DNA from 4 places in the Pseudoalteromonas sp. SG43-5 genome. Region 1 is predicted to be linked to each of the others. Evidence: predicted binding sites of a transcription regulator. Region 1 holds the regulator's gene; each other region holds the start of a gene.

Region 1 (4,326 bases):
ATTATTCAGCTATATTATTTTTCTTGTTCGCGATGGCGAATTTTTACATTGGGATGTGTCATTGCAAAACTTTCACCGATAGTTTGCGCTAAATACACAGAGCGATGTTGCCCACCTGTACACCCAATAGCAATGGTTAAATAACTGCGGTTATTTCGTTCTAAATGCGGTAACCACGTTTGTACAAATGTTTGAATTTGCCATGTGAATTTTTGCACTATGCTGTGATTAGCTAAATAGTCTTTAACCGGTTGATCTAACCCATTTAAAGGCTTCAACTCTGGTTCCCAGTGTGGATTTGGTAAAAAGCGTGCATCAAATACGTAGTCTGCTTCTTTTGGTATACCGTGTTTAAAACCAAATGATTCAAATGTGACAATCAGTTGCTTATCTTTTTTACCTAAAATCTTTTCACGAATAGATTCAGCGAGTTGATGAACACTTAAATCAGTCGTATCTATCATAAAGTCGGCGCGAGTGGTTAATACATCAAGTAATTCTTTTTCTTTTTTGATGGCTAAATCAAGAGGCAACGAGTCTATTGATAGTGGGTGTAATCTGCGTGTTTCAGAAAAGCGTTTGATCAATGTCTGATCGTCACTATCTAAATAAAATAACGTAGGGTTTGCAAAGCCTGGTAAGTATTCAAGAATATCGTTAAATTCATCTTGTTCTTTAGGGATGTTGCGCACATCTATGCTAACAGCAATTTTATCGTAGCTATCAGACACACTGCGAACTAATGAAGGTAGTAGGTTTACTGGAATATTATCTACGCAATAATAACCTAAATCTTCTACAACGCGCAAAGCAACCGACTTTCCAGAACCGGAACGGCCGCTTATGATAATTAACTCCATTTAACACCCTTTATAAAACTATGATTGATCGACAATAACTTGGTAAAGCTCAGTATCAGATTTTGCACTGCGTAACTGTTTACAAAAATCTTTGTTGTTTAGTTTATCAGCAATGGTTGCTAGAGTCTTTAAGTGCTGCTGGTTATCGCCATCTGGTACGATGAGTGCGACAAAAATATCAACAGGGCGATTATCGATTGCATCAAAGTTTATTGGAGTTTCGCTAACGAGCACTAAAGCCAAAGGCTCTTCTGCACCGCTCATTCTTCCATGAGGAATAGCAATGCCACGTCCTATACCTGTACTACCTAATTTCTCTCTGCTCATTAAAGCATTAAGAATATCTTGTTGCGGTAAATACGGAAGTTTGTCGTGAGCAAGTTCGCTAATGAACTCTAAAATTCTTTTTTTGCTATTAAAAAGGACCGCAGCTTTGCTGCAGTCCTGGCATATAAGTGAACTTAATTTCATCATATTAGTGTCGAGCAAGCTTCTCTTTGTGTTTGATTACTTGGCGATCGAGCTTGTCGATCAACGAGTCAATAGCGGCATACATATCTTGATGTTCTGTAGAGGCAAATAGCTCAGCACCGCTTACGTGTATTGTGGCTTCTGCTTTTTGATTTAATTTTTCTACATCGAGAATGACATGAACATTATTAATATGATCAGAGTGTCTTTCAAGCTTCGCAAATTTAGTATTAATATAGTCTCTTAGTGAATCGGTTAATTCTACGTGACGACCAGTTAAGTTTAGTTGCATAAGCATTACCCTCTTAGTTTAGCGTCTTAAATCAGACTTTTACGCTGATTTGACGGTGGAATAGCAAGAGATTCGCGGTATTTTGCGATTGTACGTCTCGCTACTTTAATTCCTTGCTCAGCCAATATATCCGCTATTTTGCTATCACTCAATGGTTTTGCTGAGTTTTCTGCTGCGATTAATTTTCGGATAAGCGCACGTATTGCTGTAGATGAACATTCACCACCGTTTTCAGTACTTACATGGCTTGAGAAAAAATATTTAAGCTCAAATATACCACGGGGTGTATGCATGTACTTTTGAGTAGTTACGCGAGAAATTGTCGATTCGTGCATTTCTACCATTTCAGCAACATCATTTAAAACCATTGGTTTCATGGCTTCAGGGCCATGTTCAAAAAAGCCTTGTTGTTGCTTAACAATACAATTAGTAACTTTTAATAGCGTGTCGTTTCTACTTTCTAAGCTTTTAATAAACCATTTAGCTTCTTGTAAATGTGAGCGAATAAACTGGCTGTCGCCACTTGATTTTACAGTGCGAGACATTGCTGCGTATTGGCTATTAACACGAATTTTAGGCATGCTATCTGGGTTTAATTCGACAACCCAGCGGCCTTTAATTTTTTTAACTGACACATCAGGAATAACATACTCAGATTCTTCCCTTACAATAGTATCTGCAGGTTTTGGGTTGAGAGTATGTATTAGTGTCATTACTTCTTTAAGCTCTTCTTCTTTGAGCTTAGTTTTTTTCATTAATGTACGATAGTCGCGAGCTGCTAATAGATCAATATGCTCGGTTAAAATCATTTTCGTTTCATTAATATAAGGTGTTTCTTTATCAAATTGATTAAGCTGAATACACAAACACTCTTGTAAACTACGTGCAGCAATACCAACAGGATCAAACAGTTGGATGCGTTTTAATACCGCTTCAATTTCATCAAGTTCGACTTCGTTATCATCTTCGTTTTCTTGATTAAAGCTTTCTAAAATCTCTTCGCAGCTTAGTGTTAAAATACCTGAATCATCGACAGCTTCTACAATAGCAATAGCAATAGCTTCGTCTGTAGGGCTAAATGGCGTTAGTTGTAATTGCCACATTAAATACTCATGGAGCGTTTCAGTAGAGGCGCCTTGGTATATTGATTCGTCTTCAGGCATTGGACCTGATGAGGCTGCAGGAGCGGCACTCATGTACTCATCCCAACTGACATCCATAGCCATGTCGTCACTTAGCGTGTCTTTTGCAAGTGCTTCACCAGTATCTTGTTCGTATTCGCTCGGAGCATCATCAGCAGATGCGCTAACAGTTATGTCATCGGTATCAGCTTTTTGCTCGTTTTTACCAGCAGCGTCTTCGGAATAGTCTGCCTCTTCAACCTCTAATAGTGGATTACTGTCGAGAGCTTCTTGTATTTCTTGCTGGAGATCCAATGTACTGAGTTGCAACAAACGAATAGCTTGTTGCAACTGTGGAGTCATTGTAAGTTGCTGGCCCATGCGCAGCTGTAGTGATTGCCTCATGTATCTCTAACAATCCTTTTATGTTGTTATAATTAATACTAGCAGATGCTTAAAGACATGGCGTAAATGTTACAGCCTAAATTGCTCGCCTAAGTAAACATCGCGTACTGTTTTATCATTTAATACGTGTTCTGGAGTACCTGATGCAATCAGCTCCCCATGAGAAACAATGTAGGCTTTTTCACAAACATCAAGGGTCTCTCTTACGTTATGGTCGGTAATTAATACACCAATCCCACGATTTTTAAGATGTTCTATTATTTTCTTTATATCTAATACCGAAATAGGGTCAACACCGGCAAACGGTTCATCCAGTAATATAAATTTAGGATCTGCTGCCAGCGCTCGTGCTATTTCTACACGACGACGTTCTCCCCCCGATAATGCCATACCTTGGCTATCACGAATGTGTTGTATGCTAAATTCATCTAATAAGTTATTGAGCGTGTCTTCTCTGGCTTGTTTATTTAGTTCTTTGCGCGTTTCTAAAATGGCCATTAAGTTTTGATAAACAGTCAGCTTTCTAAAAATCGATGACTCTTGTGGTAAGTAGCCTATGCCTAATCTAGCACGACTATGCATAGGTAAAAGAGTAATATCGTTATCATCAATAGATATTTTACCTTTGTCGCTAGGAACAAGCCCTACAATCATATAAAAAGTCGTTGTTTTACCAGCACCGTTAGGGCCAAGTAAGCCAACTATACTGCCAGCTTGTACTTCAAGGCCGACGTTTTTTACAACTTCACGACCTTTATAGCTTTTTGCTAATAGTTCTGCTTTTAATGTGCTCATGGTTGACCTTTATCGCCTTTTTTACTTTTTTTAGTTTCGATCGGTACTAAAATTGTGTGAACGCGGTCAGTTGAGTTTTCATCTTTTTCGGCACTGATGAGCTGCTGCTCTATGTCGTAGGTAATGCTTTTAGCATTTATTTTTTGTCCGGCTTGCGAAACTTGTGCATTACCAACAAGCGTTAAAAAACGCTTAGATACATCATAACGTACTTCGTCAGCACTGGCGCTCATAGTCGTGCCGTCTGATTGCTTTTCTTCAAAGTGCGCAGGGCTACCTGTGGCAATTAATAATTGTTTATTATCACCAAGTTCATCACGTTTGTGTACTTCTAGGCGATCGGCTGTAATGCGGCGATTACCGTGAATAATCTCAACGTTTT
Region 2 (4,326 bases), on a different contig from region 1:
TTATATATAAGCTACCCAACGGGTATTTATTATTTTGTGACTAAGAGTAAACCCGAATTGGCAAAGGCAGTAGAGGAGGGCTTAATATTAATGCAGACAAACGGCGAGTTTGATGCATTATTTAATGAATACTTCGCAAAGGATTTAAATACACTACCTTATACAAAAGGTAAAACAATAGAGATTAAGCTCGATAACCCTTATTTTTAGGCACAAAAAAAGGAGCCTAGGCTCCTTTTTAGTATGCTATTAATAGCATTTAATTAGCGAAGTAACGACTCAGTTAATACTGGACGAATTTCGCGGATAATTGCTTGAGTCAGTTTTGGTGAACCACAGATAATATTGCCGCTGTGGTTATAGTTATTACCACCGGCGAAATCTACAACCATACCGCCCGCTTCTTTAACCATTAGTTCGCCCGCAGCAGAGTTCCAAGGTTTTAAACCAATTTCAAAAAATCCATCAACACGGCCAGCTGCAACGTATGCCATATCTAAAGCAGAACAACCTGCACGGCGAATATCAGCAGTGTGTACAAACAATGCTTTAAACGCTTCAGTGTATGCATCCATGTGGTTTTTGTTTTTGAAAGGGAAACCAGTAGCAAGTACAGTGCCTGCAAGAACCGTAGTTTTGCTAACGCGTAGACGTTTACTGTTTAACTGAGTGCCTTGACCGCGAGATGCAGTGAAAAGCTCACCACGAATTGGATCATAAATAACAGCTTGGTCTAAACGACCTTTAACTTTAAGTGCGATAGAAACCGCGTAATGAGGGATACCTTTGATGAAGTTAGTTGTTCCATCGATAGGATCTACAATCCATTGGTAATCATCATCCTTGCCTTTATGCTCACCTAGTTCTTCACCAACAATTGAGTGAGTAGGGTAAGACTGTAAAATAGTGTCACGAATTACGGCTTCGGCTTCTTTATCAATGTTAGTTACTAAGTCGTTAGCGCCTTTTTGTTGCACTTCAACTTTTGATAAATCTTCACTTGCGCGAAGTAAAATTTTGCCTGCGTTGCGCGCAGCGCGAACCGCAATGTTTAACATTGGATGCATGGTATTACCTTTGGGTTGTAAAAGAACGTTTATATATTTCAGCCGGCGTATTTTAGCGACTTTTGCCATAAAGTAAACAATAAACCCCAAATACTTGTGTTTGTTTTTTATACAAGATTGAAAAGTTTATATATTTTTAAAAAATAATTATCTGCATTTAAATAAATTAATTTTAAATAACACTTTACCTAAAGTTAACTTGAGGTTTTATCGTGCTCCTAACTTAACTGATAGGATAACATTATGTATTTAGAGCACGTAAACTTAGTCGCGAGTGATATAGATAGTATGCTTACATTTTATCGCGCTGTATTTCCACATTGGTCGATTAGAAGTGAGGGCAGAGGCGATTGGCATGGAAAACCAAGACGCTGGGTACACTTTGGAGATGACACGCATTACATTGCGATAAGCAGTCATGGTGAAGGTGAAAACAGAAACTTATCGGGCCATCAAATTGGTTTTGCACACTTTGCTTATGTAACTAATAATTTAAGCGCAGTAGTAATGCGCTTAAATAAAGTGGGTTTTACTCTAAGCAAGCAAGGTAACGAGAATCCTTTCAGAAAGAATGTCTACTTTATTGATCCTGCAGGGTTTGAAGTTGAGTTTGTAGAGTATTTAAGTGATATACCAAGCGAGCGAAATAACGATTTATAATAAAATACTAAGCAGCACGCTAAAGTGCTGCTACTCAATTATAGTGAGCGATTATTATTACCCGTGCCAAACTGGGTTTTTAGCTCATTTGCAAAGCTCATAAATTTTTCTTTAATTGTGCGCTTTATTTTTACCTCAACCGAGCCCATTACTGCCTTTCCTTCAATATGAATTGTAGGGCCTTGGCGTTTGTTAAGCGACACAGATTTATTTTCAAGGCTACTTAAAATACAAAACATTTTAGACACTACATTGACATGCTCTGGTACGTAAATTTCATCGCTACCAAAAATACAGTTAACGTGAATAGTTACATTTTGATGCGCAAAAATAGCATCGGTAAAATCAAGCACCACCGATCCCATAAAGTTACTCAAATATATATTTTTTGGCACAACCCACTGACCACTTCGCTCGTTAGATCCTAAAATACTGCGTAATGTAATATCATCATCACTGTTTTGCTGTGCACTATAATGTGGTGTAAATTGCGATTGTTTTTCTGCTTTATATTGCTGATCGGTATTAAGTGTTAAGTCTTCTACTAAGGCTAGCAGAGCTTCGTTATTAGGTGCATCCATCGCATTATCTAAACGTCTTTCGAATGCATCAACAGAAATAACACCATGACTGTAATTATAAATTAATTGATCAATCACTTGTTCGCGTACTTGCTCTATTGGGCGGTCTTCAACTTTTACAGACATGAGTTATTCCTTATTATATTTACTATTGATACTGCTCTTGTAGTTAGGCTGCAAACCGCGTACCAAATATAATTTCATTAATTATCAATTGGTTATTTTTTAACGGTGTTTTTTGTTTTGTTATATTAACGATAGATTAACCAAAAGAGCAATTATCTAGCTATTTTCACTATTTGAGAAAGTTTTACCGAGTAGCCTGTAAATAGTTACACAAACATAGATAAGGTTTTATCTTTTAATTAATTCAAGCCTTTGAATTTTAAGTATAAATAAAGTTGGCCTGAAGCTCGCATTAGTTAAAGTGTCTTTAATCAAAAGGAGAAAGATTATGAAAACATTTAACAAATCTATTATCGCAGCTCTAGTTCTTGGTACTACGGCTATGGGTGCCCAAGCAAACAGCTGGGAAAACGAAAGTAAAGATGCTTGGATTGATGGTAAGGCAGAAACCGTTCTACTTATGAACACTAATCTAAACAACTTTGACATTAACACTGATGTAAAAAATGGCAAGGTAGTACTTACAGGTAAAGTTAATAGCGAACTCGATAAAGAGCTAGCAGAAGAACTTGTACTTAGCCTAGATGGTGTAACTGATGTTGATAACAGCCTTACTGTTGTTAAAAGCATGGACACCGAAGATAAAAACAACGACATGATGGACGATGATGATAACGACCTAACGGACGCTAAAATCACCACTGTAATCACAACTCGCTTCCTGTTTGACTCAGAAGTAGGTGGTACAGACATTGATGTTGATACCGACAACGGTGTGGTAACTCTGAATGGCTCTGTAGAGTCTGAAGCTGAAAAGCAACTAGCAGTTAAAATTGCTAAAAATGCTGAAGATGTTCGCGACGTAGTTGATAAACTAGCTATTGTTGCTGAATAATACAGTATAGTTAAAGCCCAGTAATACTGGGCTTTAAGTCTTTTCAATGTTTAATTTAAATGGAGTTTGATCATGGATATTATTCGTATAATACTTTCGGTTTTATTACCGCCATTAGGTGTGTTTTTGCAAGTTGGCTTAGGTATGCATTTTTGGTTAAATATTCTATTAACACTGCTAGGTTATTTCCCAGGGTTAATACATGCAATCTACATTATTGCGAAAAAATAATGACAGATTATATATTGTGTAAGCCGACTACTGAGGTTTAGCTAAATACTTTAGTACCGATCGGCTCACAATATTAGTTTTTAGAGAGTTTTTAGATTAAATCCATTTTTTAAAACACTTCAACCCATTAATTCACTTCCTTAACTCACTCCCAATATTATTTTAAAACTATACTTATTGTTTACTAATAAGCTTTCCAGTTAACAGTCGCGCTCAGATTCTGATTTGATGCCATTTAGGAAATCTTCAACATTAGTGTGTTTATACATCTATAATATACAATCAAATACCTTATTATTTAGTGACAATATTACCTTCACTTCTAGTGTTATCATTAAACTAGGTTTTTAGGCATGTTGAGGTAGTTAATTGAATATTCGACTTATAATGTCAGGCGTTGTGTCATTCATTTTTTATTTTAGTTGGGCCTTCTGGGCAAATAGTGCGGCAGACATTGCTAAATCGGTCACTTTTCAAGCTGCATTAGTGCAAGGGTTGTATAGTGGATTTGTAACGCTGTTTTTTACCTTTATTTTAGAAAAGGTCGTCAACAAGTATAAGTTTAGTTATGTAACGCTTGCGTTAGTAACTCCAATTATTTGTATGTTTCATTCTAAAACACCACAAAACGTCGCAATACGACAAAGTTTTAATAATGCAATTAACTCTAGCGCCTCGTATTTAAGTAATAAAAAAATAGCAGGCGTACTTTTTGCGCCTATTATTCCGATTACTGTTCAATCGAGCTTAGTGATTATGGTGAATG
Region 3 (4,326 bases), on a different contig from region 1:
TTAATTGTAGTGTGTGCTCACCACGTTCTACATCTCTTATTGCAAAGGTTGAACTGTCACTGGCTGGGCCATGTGCTTTGCCATCAATAAAAAGTTGTATAGTAAAACCAGTTTCAAAGCGTGGTTTTATTCGGCTAGTAACATAAACAGTGCCGGTATTTTCACGAATAGTCTGGTTATGATCAGGTGAGGAAATGGCAATACTAAAGGCCGCTTGTTGGGGCTGGGGTTGCTCGTCAAAAATGTCAGTATTTGTTGCAGGCATATTAAGATCTTGGCTGGTAAGCTTTACCTCTTTAGCACCTTTATGAGGGGTGTCAGAGAACACTAATACGCCATTTTTATCTTTCCAAGCGTATATCTTTGTTTCACCAGCGTAACCATAATTGCTTAATCCTAAAGCAATTAATAGTAATAAAATCTTGTTGTTCACTCTGCAGCCCTGCATTTTTGTCGGTAACTTAACTTTAGTGGAGATTGATTAATTTTACCATTAAAAAAGCCCGCAAAGCGGGCTTGAGAACACACATATTTTATACAGCTAAATTAACAGCTGTAGTACATTTCAAACTCAACTGGGTGAGTTGTCATGTTAAGCTTTTCAACTTCTTTAGATTTAAGTTCGATGTAAGCATCGATTAAGTCGTCAGTGAATACACCACCTTGAGTTAAGAATTCACGGTCTGCGCTAAGTGCAGATAGTGCTTCGTCAAGTGATGCTGCAACAGTTGGGATTTCTGCTGCTTCTTCAGCTGGTAAGTCATATAAATCTTTATCCATAGCATCGCCAGGGTGGATCTTGTTTTTGATACCATCAAGGCCAGCCATAAGCATTGCTGAGAAAGCAAGGTATGGGTTAGCTGTTGGATCTGGGAAGCGTACTTCAATACGACGACCTTTTTCAGATGGAACCACTGGGATACGGATTGATGCAGAACGGTTACGTGCAGAGTATGCAAGCATAACTGGTGCTTCAAACCCTGGTACTAAACGTTTGTACGAGTTAGTAGAGGCATTTGCAAAAGCGTTAATTGCTTTAGCATGCTTGATGATACCGCCAATGTAGTAAAGCGCATCTTCAGAAAGGCCGCCGTACTTATCACCAGCAAAAAGGTTTACACCATCTTTAGCAAGTGACTGGTGACAATGCATACCAGAACCGTTATCACCAACAACTGGCTTAGGCATAAACGTTGCTGTTTTACCGTATAAGTGAGCCATGTTATGGATAACATATTTCATTTCTTGAATTTCATCCGCTTTTAATACCATTGTATTAAAGCGAGTAGCAATCTCGTTTTGACCTGCTGTTGCAACTTCGTGGTGATGTGCTTCTACTACTTGGCCCATTTCTTCTAGAACTAGACACGTAGCTGAACGCCAATCTTGGAAGTCATCAACAGGAGCAACTGGGAAGTAACCGCCTTTAATACCTGGACGGTGACCTGTGTTGCCATCTGCATATTCTTTATCTGAGTTCCAAGCAGCTTGCTTAGAGTCAATTTTGTACATAGAACCAGACATATCTGATTTGTATTTAACGTCGTCAAATACGAAAAACTCTGGCTCAGGGCCAAATAAAACTGTATCTGCAATACCTGTAGAGCGCATGTAATCTTCAGCACGCTTAGCAACAGAACGCGGGTCGCGCTCATAACCTTGAAGCGTAGAAGGCTCTACTACGTCACAACGTACGATTAATGTTGATTCTTCAGTGAAAGGGTCTAGTTTGATTGAGTCAGCAACTGGCATTAATACCATGTCTGATTCGTTTATGCCTTTCCAGCCTGCAATTGAAGAACCGTCAAACATTTTACCGTCTTCAAAAAAGTCTTCATCAACTTGGTGATGAGGAATAGATACATGTTGTTCTTTACCCTTAGTGTCAGTAAAGCGTAAATCAATGAACTTAACGTCATTTTCTTTAATAAAATCTAAAACCGATTGTGACATGTGTCCTCCAACTATTGGGTTTTGTTATTGCTGCATAATTGCTTTGGGATTTACTAAGCTGATTTTGTGCCATTTTTATAACTAGCTGTTTATAAATTAAAAAAATATCGTTGCATCAAAATGGAATGTACAAACGCACTATATTGGTGCGTAAATTTTCCTTTTTGGTGCAAAATTTACAGGGCACAATTTGCTGCTAATTTAATCGCTCGGAAATAGCATAACCTAAATGCAAAAGAGTACCAAAAAGATCAGCAAAATAGCCAAAAAGGCTGTTTTTCAAAAAAAATTTGAAATTTAATTCATATAATTGTCATATATAAAACAGATACTTAGTAAAAGTATTGAGAAAGTTTTGAAATTTATATTGGATAAACTTTCATCCATGTCATTAATGAGGGATAATATGCGCCCTTTTAAATCCTATGCTGGGACATCTCGCGAAAGCGTGGATGAGTGCGTAGATCTTGCAGGATCAATGAGAATTTAATTTCTCTGAGTAAATATATGAGCATCGAACAGTTAAGAAATATAGCGATTATCGCGCACGTTGACCATGGTAAAACAACACTGGTTGACAAACTACTTGAGCAATCAGGTACATTAGAAACACGCGGCGGTAACGAAGAGCGCGTGATGGACTCAAACGACATTGAGAAAGAACGTGGTATTACCATTTTGGCTAAAAACACAGCCATTTCTTGGAATGACTACCATATCAATATCGTAGATACCCCGGGACACGCCGATTTCGGTGGTGAAGTTGAACGCGTACTTTCGATGGCTGACTCAGTATTATTACTTGTTGATGCTCAAGAAGGTCCAATGCCGCAAACGCGTTTCGTTACGCAAAAAGCATTCGCGCAAGGCTTAAAGCCAATCGTCGTTATCAATAAAATTGATAAGCCAGGCGCTCGTCCAGATTGGGTTATGGATCAAATCTTTGATTTATTCGACAACCTTGGCGCGACTGACGAACAGTTAGACTTTAAAGTAATCTACGCTTCAGCAATCAACGGTTGGGCAACACTAGATTTAGACGAACCATCAGACAACATGGAACCTATGTTCAAGATGATCGTTGAAGAAGTATCACCACCGGATGCAGATCCTGAAGGTGACTTCCAAATGCAAATTTCTCAACTAGATTACAACTCTTATGTTGGTGTAGTTGGTATTGGTCGTATTAAACGTGGTTCTGTTGCTCCTAACCAACAAGTTACTATTATCAGTGCTGATGGCACTACACGTAATGGTAAAATTGGTGCAGTACAAAGCTACCTAGGTCTTGAGCGTATCGAAACTGATAGAGCTTACGCTGGTAACATCGTAACTGTAACAGGTATTGGTGAGCTTAAGATTTCTGATACAGTTTGTTTCCCAGGAAACGTTGAAGCATTACCACCACTAAGTGTTGATGAGCCAACTGTAACAATGACATTCTCTGTAAATAACTCACCTTTCTGTGGTAAAGAAGGTAAGTTTGTAACGTCACGTAATATCCGTGAGCGTTTAGACAAAGAATTAGTACACAACGTAGCACTTCGCGTTGAAGATACTGCTAGCCCAGATAGCTTCCGTGTTTCTGGTCGTGGTGAATTACACCTAGGTATCTTAATCGAAAACATGCGTCGTGAAGGTTACGAGCTTTCAGTTTCTCGTCCAGAAGTTATCTTACGTACTGTAGATGGCGTTCTAGAAGAACCGTTTGAAACAGTGACTATTGACTGTCAAGAAGAGCATCAAGGTTCTGTTATGGAACAAGTTGGCCTACGTAAAGGTGAACTTACTAACATGACTCCAGATGGCAAAGGCCGTATGCGTTTAGACTTCATGATCCCAAGCCGTGGTTTAATTGGTTTCCAAACTGATTTCATGACGCTTACTTCGGGTTCTGGTCTTATGTACCATACGTTCGATCATTATGGTCCTCATAAAGGTGGCGCTATCGGTGTTCGTAAGAACGGCGTAATGATTGCAAACGCAACTGGTAAAGCACTTACTAACGCATTATTTAACTTACAAGAGCGCGGCCGTTTATTCATCGGTCACGGTGTTGAAGTATACGAAGGTATGGTTATCGGTATTCATAACCGTGATAACGACCTTACAGTTAACGCCCTTAAAGGCAAGCAGTTAACTAACGTACGTGCATCTGGTACTGATGAAGCGCAAACGCTTTCTCCACACCTTAACTACTCACTTGAGCAAGCGCTTGAGTTCATCGATGATGACGAGCTAGTTGAAGTTACTCCACTAAACATTCGTATCCGTAAGAAACACCTTACAGAAAACGAACGTAAACGTGCGGGTCGTGCACCTAAGTCATAATCTATTAATTTAGAATAATGATTTTAAAAGCCGCTGTATTGA
Region 4 (4,326 bases), on a different contig from region 1:
TTAAGCCGCTTTCGCAGGTTGTTACTTCGTATCCTTTTGATTCAATACGAATAGCGAGCAGTTTTAATAAGCTAGCGTCGTCGTCTACGAGTAATACTTTTGCACCTTGTACTTTAGTTGCGGCCATCGTTACTGCTCCTTCGTTTCTTCTCGTAGTAAAAGTTGCTGCTCAATCGTTGCTAACGATGAGAGGGTTTCTTGCATTTTATTATTAAGTGCTTGCTGCTCTTTTTTAGCATTTATTTGCATAGTTACTTGCTGCTTTTGAAGCCATAAATATTGCTTTATGTCATCAGGCCAAAAGTAAGCAAGATCGAGCTTTAGCAACTGAGTCATTACCGTATTTGGATCATTATTTATGTTTAAGCACATAAATTTAAAAAAGCGTTTAAGCTCGTTTTCGCCTGTAAAAACATCTTTGCTAGGTACCAATTTAAACCCGCCACACTGATTAGCGTGCCATGCAATAACTTGCTCTGCAGGAGGATAGCTTGGTTCAATTTTTGGTCTAGGTTTTGGACTAGGGTTACTGTTTTTGTCGGTCGTTTTTTTTGTATCGACCACAGGTGCAGGTGTAATTGACACACGCTCTTCTTGCCCATTATTAATTTCACAACCTGATATAACCATGCTGCTACTGAGCACACATAAAATAGCGATTAAACGCAAGCGCATGTTAATTAACTCCTAGATTTTTTGTTATGGGAATTTTAATTGAAAACCGGCAACCATGTGGCTCGTTATGCTCAACACTAAGTGTACCTCTTAGCTGTTCAACAGACTCTTTTACAATAGTTAAACCCAGCCCACTGCCTTGCAGCGTAACATTTTTACTGTGTTTACCTTGATAAAATGCGCTGAAAATTTGAGTTTTTTCTTGCTCTTTAATACCGCACCCTTTATCAAGTACAACGATACAAAGCTGGTTTTGCTCAAGCGCTAAATTAATAGTAACGCTTTGCTTATCTTCTGAAAATTTTAAGCCATTTGAAATAAGCTGAATTAAAATCATCTCAATAAGCTCACTAGGTAAAGCAAGCGGTTTGTTAGGTAAAGTATTTTGCCACTGCAGAGCTTGCTGACGCGCAGTTAAGCGATGCTCAAAATGGCTATTAATTTTATTAATAAGAAGACTAAATTCAACTTCGCTTAGGCTATCTTTACTGGTGCGAATAGCATTATAACTCAGCAAGCTGTCAATCATTGTACGAAGGCGCACCATAGATTGGCTAATAAGCTCAAGCACTGCTTTTTGCTCAGCGGTAATTGGACCTACTATTTCATCAGTTAATAAGTCAGTGCCTTCGACCATTGAAGCAAGCGGCGTTTTTAGCTCATGAGTTACATGGCGTAAAAAAGTATCTTTTTGCTGCTCAAGCATATGAAGCTGTTCTTGTACCCATTGGAGCTTTTCTCCTAGCTCAACAAGCTCAGCTGAACCTTTCACAGATATTTTTTGCTGCCAATGCCCCTGCCCAAGCTTATCAATAACCGTAGTTAACCCTTTTAGCCGCCCACTTATGCGCCATAAAAAACCACCCCCAACAATTAAAGTCAGTGGAATAAGTGCCACCAGCCAATTTATAAATGACGCTTGCAGGCTTGTAAGCTCTTTTTGGTTATTGGTAATTTGCGCTTCGTTTTTATCACGTAACCATAAAGTAAGCTCAGCAACTAAATCGCTCACTGGCACAAATAGCTCAGCTTGCTGTTGTTTTTTCTCAACAAGCTCTACATGCGCGGTTTGTAAGGTGGTATATAAGCGTTGCCATTGGTTGATATACTCTTTATTCGTGTTTACAAATTTGAGTTCATCAATGCTTTGTAGGGATGATTGCCATTTATCAACAATAAGCTTATCTAGCGATTCACTTTTTAATACCCAGTTTTGTCTAGTGGCGCGTTCAAGACTGTTGAGTTCTTGCTTTAAAGTGTTAAACGATTTGGTAACTTGGTAGTTGCTACTCACAATACTTTGAGTAACCGCTAATTGCTTATTAAGCGCATTTAAAAATACGATCACCACTATAGAAAGCGGCAGTAACGAAAGCAGCATACTCATTGCAAATTGCCCAATTAAATTAGGCCGCCAGTTAAGCATTGCTTGGTATTTTTTAGCTATGGTTGCTGGCATTTCGTTTAGTCCTTTTAAGTTAAGCGTTCTATTATTAAGTGCTTACCTTATACACTAGCTGAACCAGCAATTATATTTAATACGATTAACAGCCAGCACTACAAAACAATGTGTCGCCAAATAGAGACAACGTAACTTGTTGATTTTAATAAACTCCCTTTTAACCCCATTAAATAGTGTTGCAAAAGGCGCACAAAAATTACAATAAACCCAGTAAAAACTTCTCACTGGTTTAAAGCTAAAACAATAACCAATTGAAAAATAACAACAATTATTATTGGCACCATTTTTGTAATAGGAGTAATAACTTTAATCAATAAGGAAATAATTATGAACAAACGCATTTTAGTAATTTCATCATTACTGGCTTTAGGCTTTTTAGGCGCTAATGCACACGCAATGGACGTTCACGCGACTTTTAACGAACTTGATAAAGACAGTAACGGCACATTAAGTGAAGCCGAAGCAGGTGAAGATGCTGTGTTACACGAGAATTTTTCTCAAATTGATACTAATCAAGATGGGCAATTGTCGCTAGATGAATTCAAAAAATTTATTCAATAAACTCATTTAATAAGGAACGTGATTATGAAACAACTTATAGCCGCTTTTTCATTAATGTTTTTAGCAATTAGTGCCACCGTAATTGCATCGCCAATAAATGTGCGTTTTGCCCACTTAGATAAAGACATGGACGGACAAATATCAATTGCAGAAGCAAAGGAAGATAAGGAAGTAATGAGACAATTTGCCGACTTAGATGAAGACGGTGATGAAAAGGTCTCAAAAAAAGAATTTGAAAGCTTTAAACCTTAATGAGTAATTACTGATTAAGCTTTACTTAAGCTTGTTATAGGTAAACTGGAATTAAAAGCATTTGCCATAATCCCTGAGGGAGTGTGTAAAAGGATTTAATGTTGGGAGTTAAATTACGGCAAGTGCTTTTTCCTTTTCACTTTATTTTAGCCACAAACTTTAAATACATCTTTTGGAAGGAACACCATGAAGATACTTCCCCTTACTATAAGCATCTTAATGCTATTAAGCTTTGATGCAGCTGCACTTGATGTAAAGCAACGCTTTGATCACCTCGATAGCGACAAAAGTGGCTATTTAACGCATGACGAACTTGATCCCCAACCACAACTATTAAACACATTTGTAAAATGGGACAAAAACCAAGATAACCAAATTTCGTTAATCGAATTTAAAAATTACCTTACCAATAACCTCTACTGAGTATTTTTCATGAAAAAAACAAGCTATATAGCGCTTTTTGCGTTTAGTATTTTTAGCACATTAGGCTTTGCTGCAAGCAACAATGTTGCAGAGCAATTTGAAAAACTTGATAGAAACCAGGATGGTTTTTTAACACGTTCAGAAACCGCTGTAGACCCTGCTTTGTGGTCTCGGTTTTCAAGCTACGATCAAGACAAAGACGGCAAGCTAACGCTAAGTGAATACAGTTTATACGCTAGTAAATAAACCCTTTCAAAAGCTAGATATTTTATGTTCTAGCTTTACTGCTTTTTTCTTCATCATAATTTGTCTCACATATTGGTATTATAAAGTTGGGTTTGCTAGTGTTAACGCACTAACAATAAAAAATAATGCCTTATGTCGCTCAAAAAAATAATCAAACCACTCATACTAGCCAGCCTTTGCGCTAGTTCTAGTTACACTCTTGCACAAACAAAAGTAATTTATAACGCAAATGGTTATACCCCTTTATACCAAGGTGAAGTACAGCAGTTTACTACCCTCGTTATTAAAAATGGCAAGGTAGTAAAACTAGGTAGCGATACACTTAAAGATAGCTACCCAGATGCCAAGCTAATTGATGCGCACGGTAATACCTTATTACCAGGCTTAATTGATGCTCATGGGCACGTTATTGGCCTTGGCGATAATTTATCGCAACTTGATGTACGCGGTGCAGAATCGGTTGATGAAGTAACGAATAAACTAAAAGTATTTGCCGATAACAAACAAGGTTGGATTATAGGGCGAGGTTGGAACCAAGAGCTTTGGGCTGATACACGCTTTCCTACTGCTAAAGATTTAGACAAAGTAGTTAACGATCGACCTGTGGTGCTTTCTCGAGTTGATAGCCATGCCATTTGGGTTAATTCAAAAGCGCTCGAACTTGCAGGTATTACCGCCCAAACAAAAGCACCTGAAGGCGGTGAGAT

What was found. The regulator sigma-54, encoded in region 1, starts transcription at its own class of promoters, with help from an activator protein. The targets are predictions, from matches to a motif close to GTTGGCACGNNNNTNGNNT.
Region 2: H5161_RS01870 (LiaF domain-containing protein) is a predicted target of sigma-54. The motif match lies at 2,483-2,501, and genes of this name have one in related genera.
Region 3: glnA (glutamate--ammonia ligase) is a predicted target of sigma-54. The motif match lies at 2,009-2,027, and genes of this name have one in related genera.
Region 4: H5161_RS09510 (EF-hand domain-containing protein) is a predicted target of sigma-54. The motif match lies at 2,411-2,429, and genes of this name have one in related genera.

The regions. Positions count from the first base shown of each region.
Region 1 covers NZ_JACJFA010000014.1:12,741-17,066, forward strand. Annotated here, with positions in the region: gene rapZ (RNase adapter RapZ) at 15-860, opposite strand; gene ptsN (PTS IIA-like nitrogen regulatory protein PtsN) at 879-1,331, opposite strand; gene hpf (ribosome hibernation promoting factor) at 1,336-1,623, opposite strand; gene H5161_RS14160 (RNA polymerase factor sigma-54) at 1,650-3,149, opposite strand; gene lptB (LPS export ABC transporter ATP-binding protein) at 3,219-3,944, opposite strand; gene lptA (lipopolysaccharide transport periplasmic protein LptA) at 3,941-4,326, opposite strand, start outside.
Region 2 covers NZ_JACJFA010000001.1:407,200-411,525, reverse strand. Annotated here, with positions in the region: gene H5161_RS01885 (ABC transporter substrate-binding protein) at 1-210, shown strand, start outside; gene suhB (inositol-1-monophosphatase) at 264-1,067, opposite strand; gene H5161_RS01875 (VOC family protein) at 1,311-1,727, shown strand; gene H5161_RS01870 (LiaF domain-containing protein) at 1,766-2,434, opposite strand; gene H5161_RS01865 (BON domain-containing protein) at 2,763-3,329, shown strand; gene H5161_RS01860 (YqaE/Pmp3 family membrane protein) at 3,402-3,560, shown strand; gene H5161_RS01855 (hypothetical protein) at 3,930-4,326, shown strand, end outside.
Region 3 covers NZ_JACJFA010000010.1:106,045-110,370, reverse strand. Annotated here, with positions in the region: gene H5161_RS12230 (DUF4124 domain-containing protein) at 1-433, opposite strand, end outside; gene glnA (glutamate--ammonia ligase) at 547-1,953, opposite strand; gene typA (translational GTPase TypA) at 2,461-4,284, shown strand.
Region 4 covers NZ_JACJFA010000007.1:59,696-64,021, reverse strand. Annotated here, with positions in the region: gene H5161_RS09525 (sigma 54-interacting transcriptional regulator) at 1-127, opposite strand, end outside; gene H5161_RS09520 (hypothetical protein) at 130-675, opposite strand; gene H5161_RS09515 (sensor histidine kinase KdpD) at 677-2,134, opposite strand; gene H5161_RS09510 (EF-hand domain-containing protein) at 2,465-2,698, shown strand; gene H5161_RS09505 (hypothetical protein) at 2,723-2,950, shown strand; gene H5161_RS09500 (EF-hand domain-containing protein) at 3,137-3,373, shown strand; gene H5161_RS09495 (calcium-binding protein) at 3,383-3,619, shown strand; gene H5161_RS09490 (amidohydrolase) at 3,752-4,326, shown strand, end outside.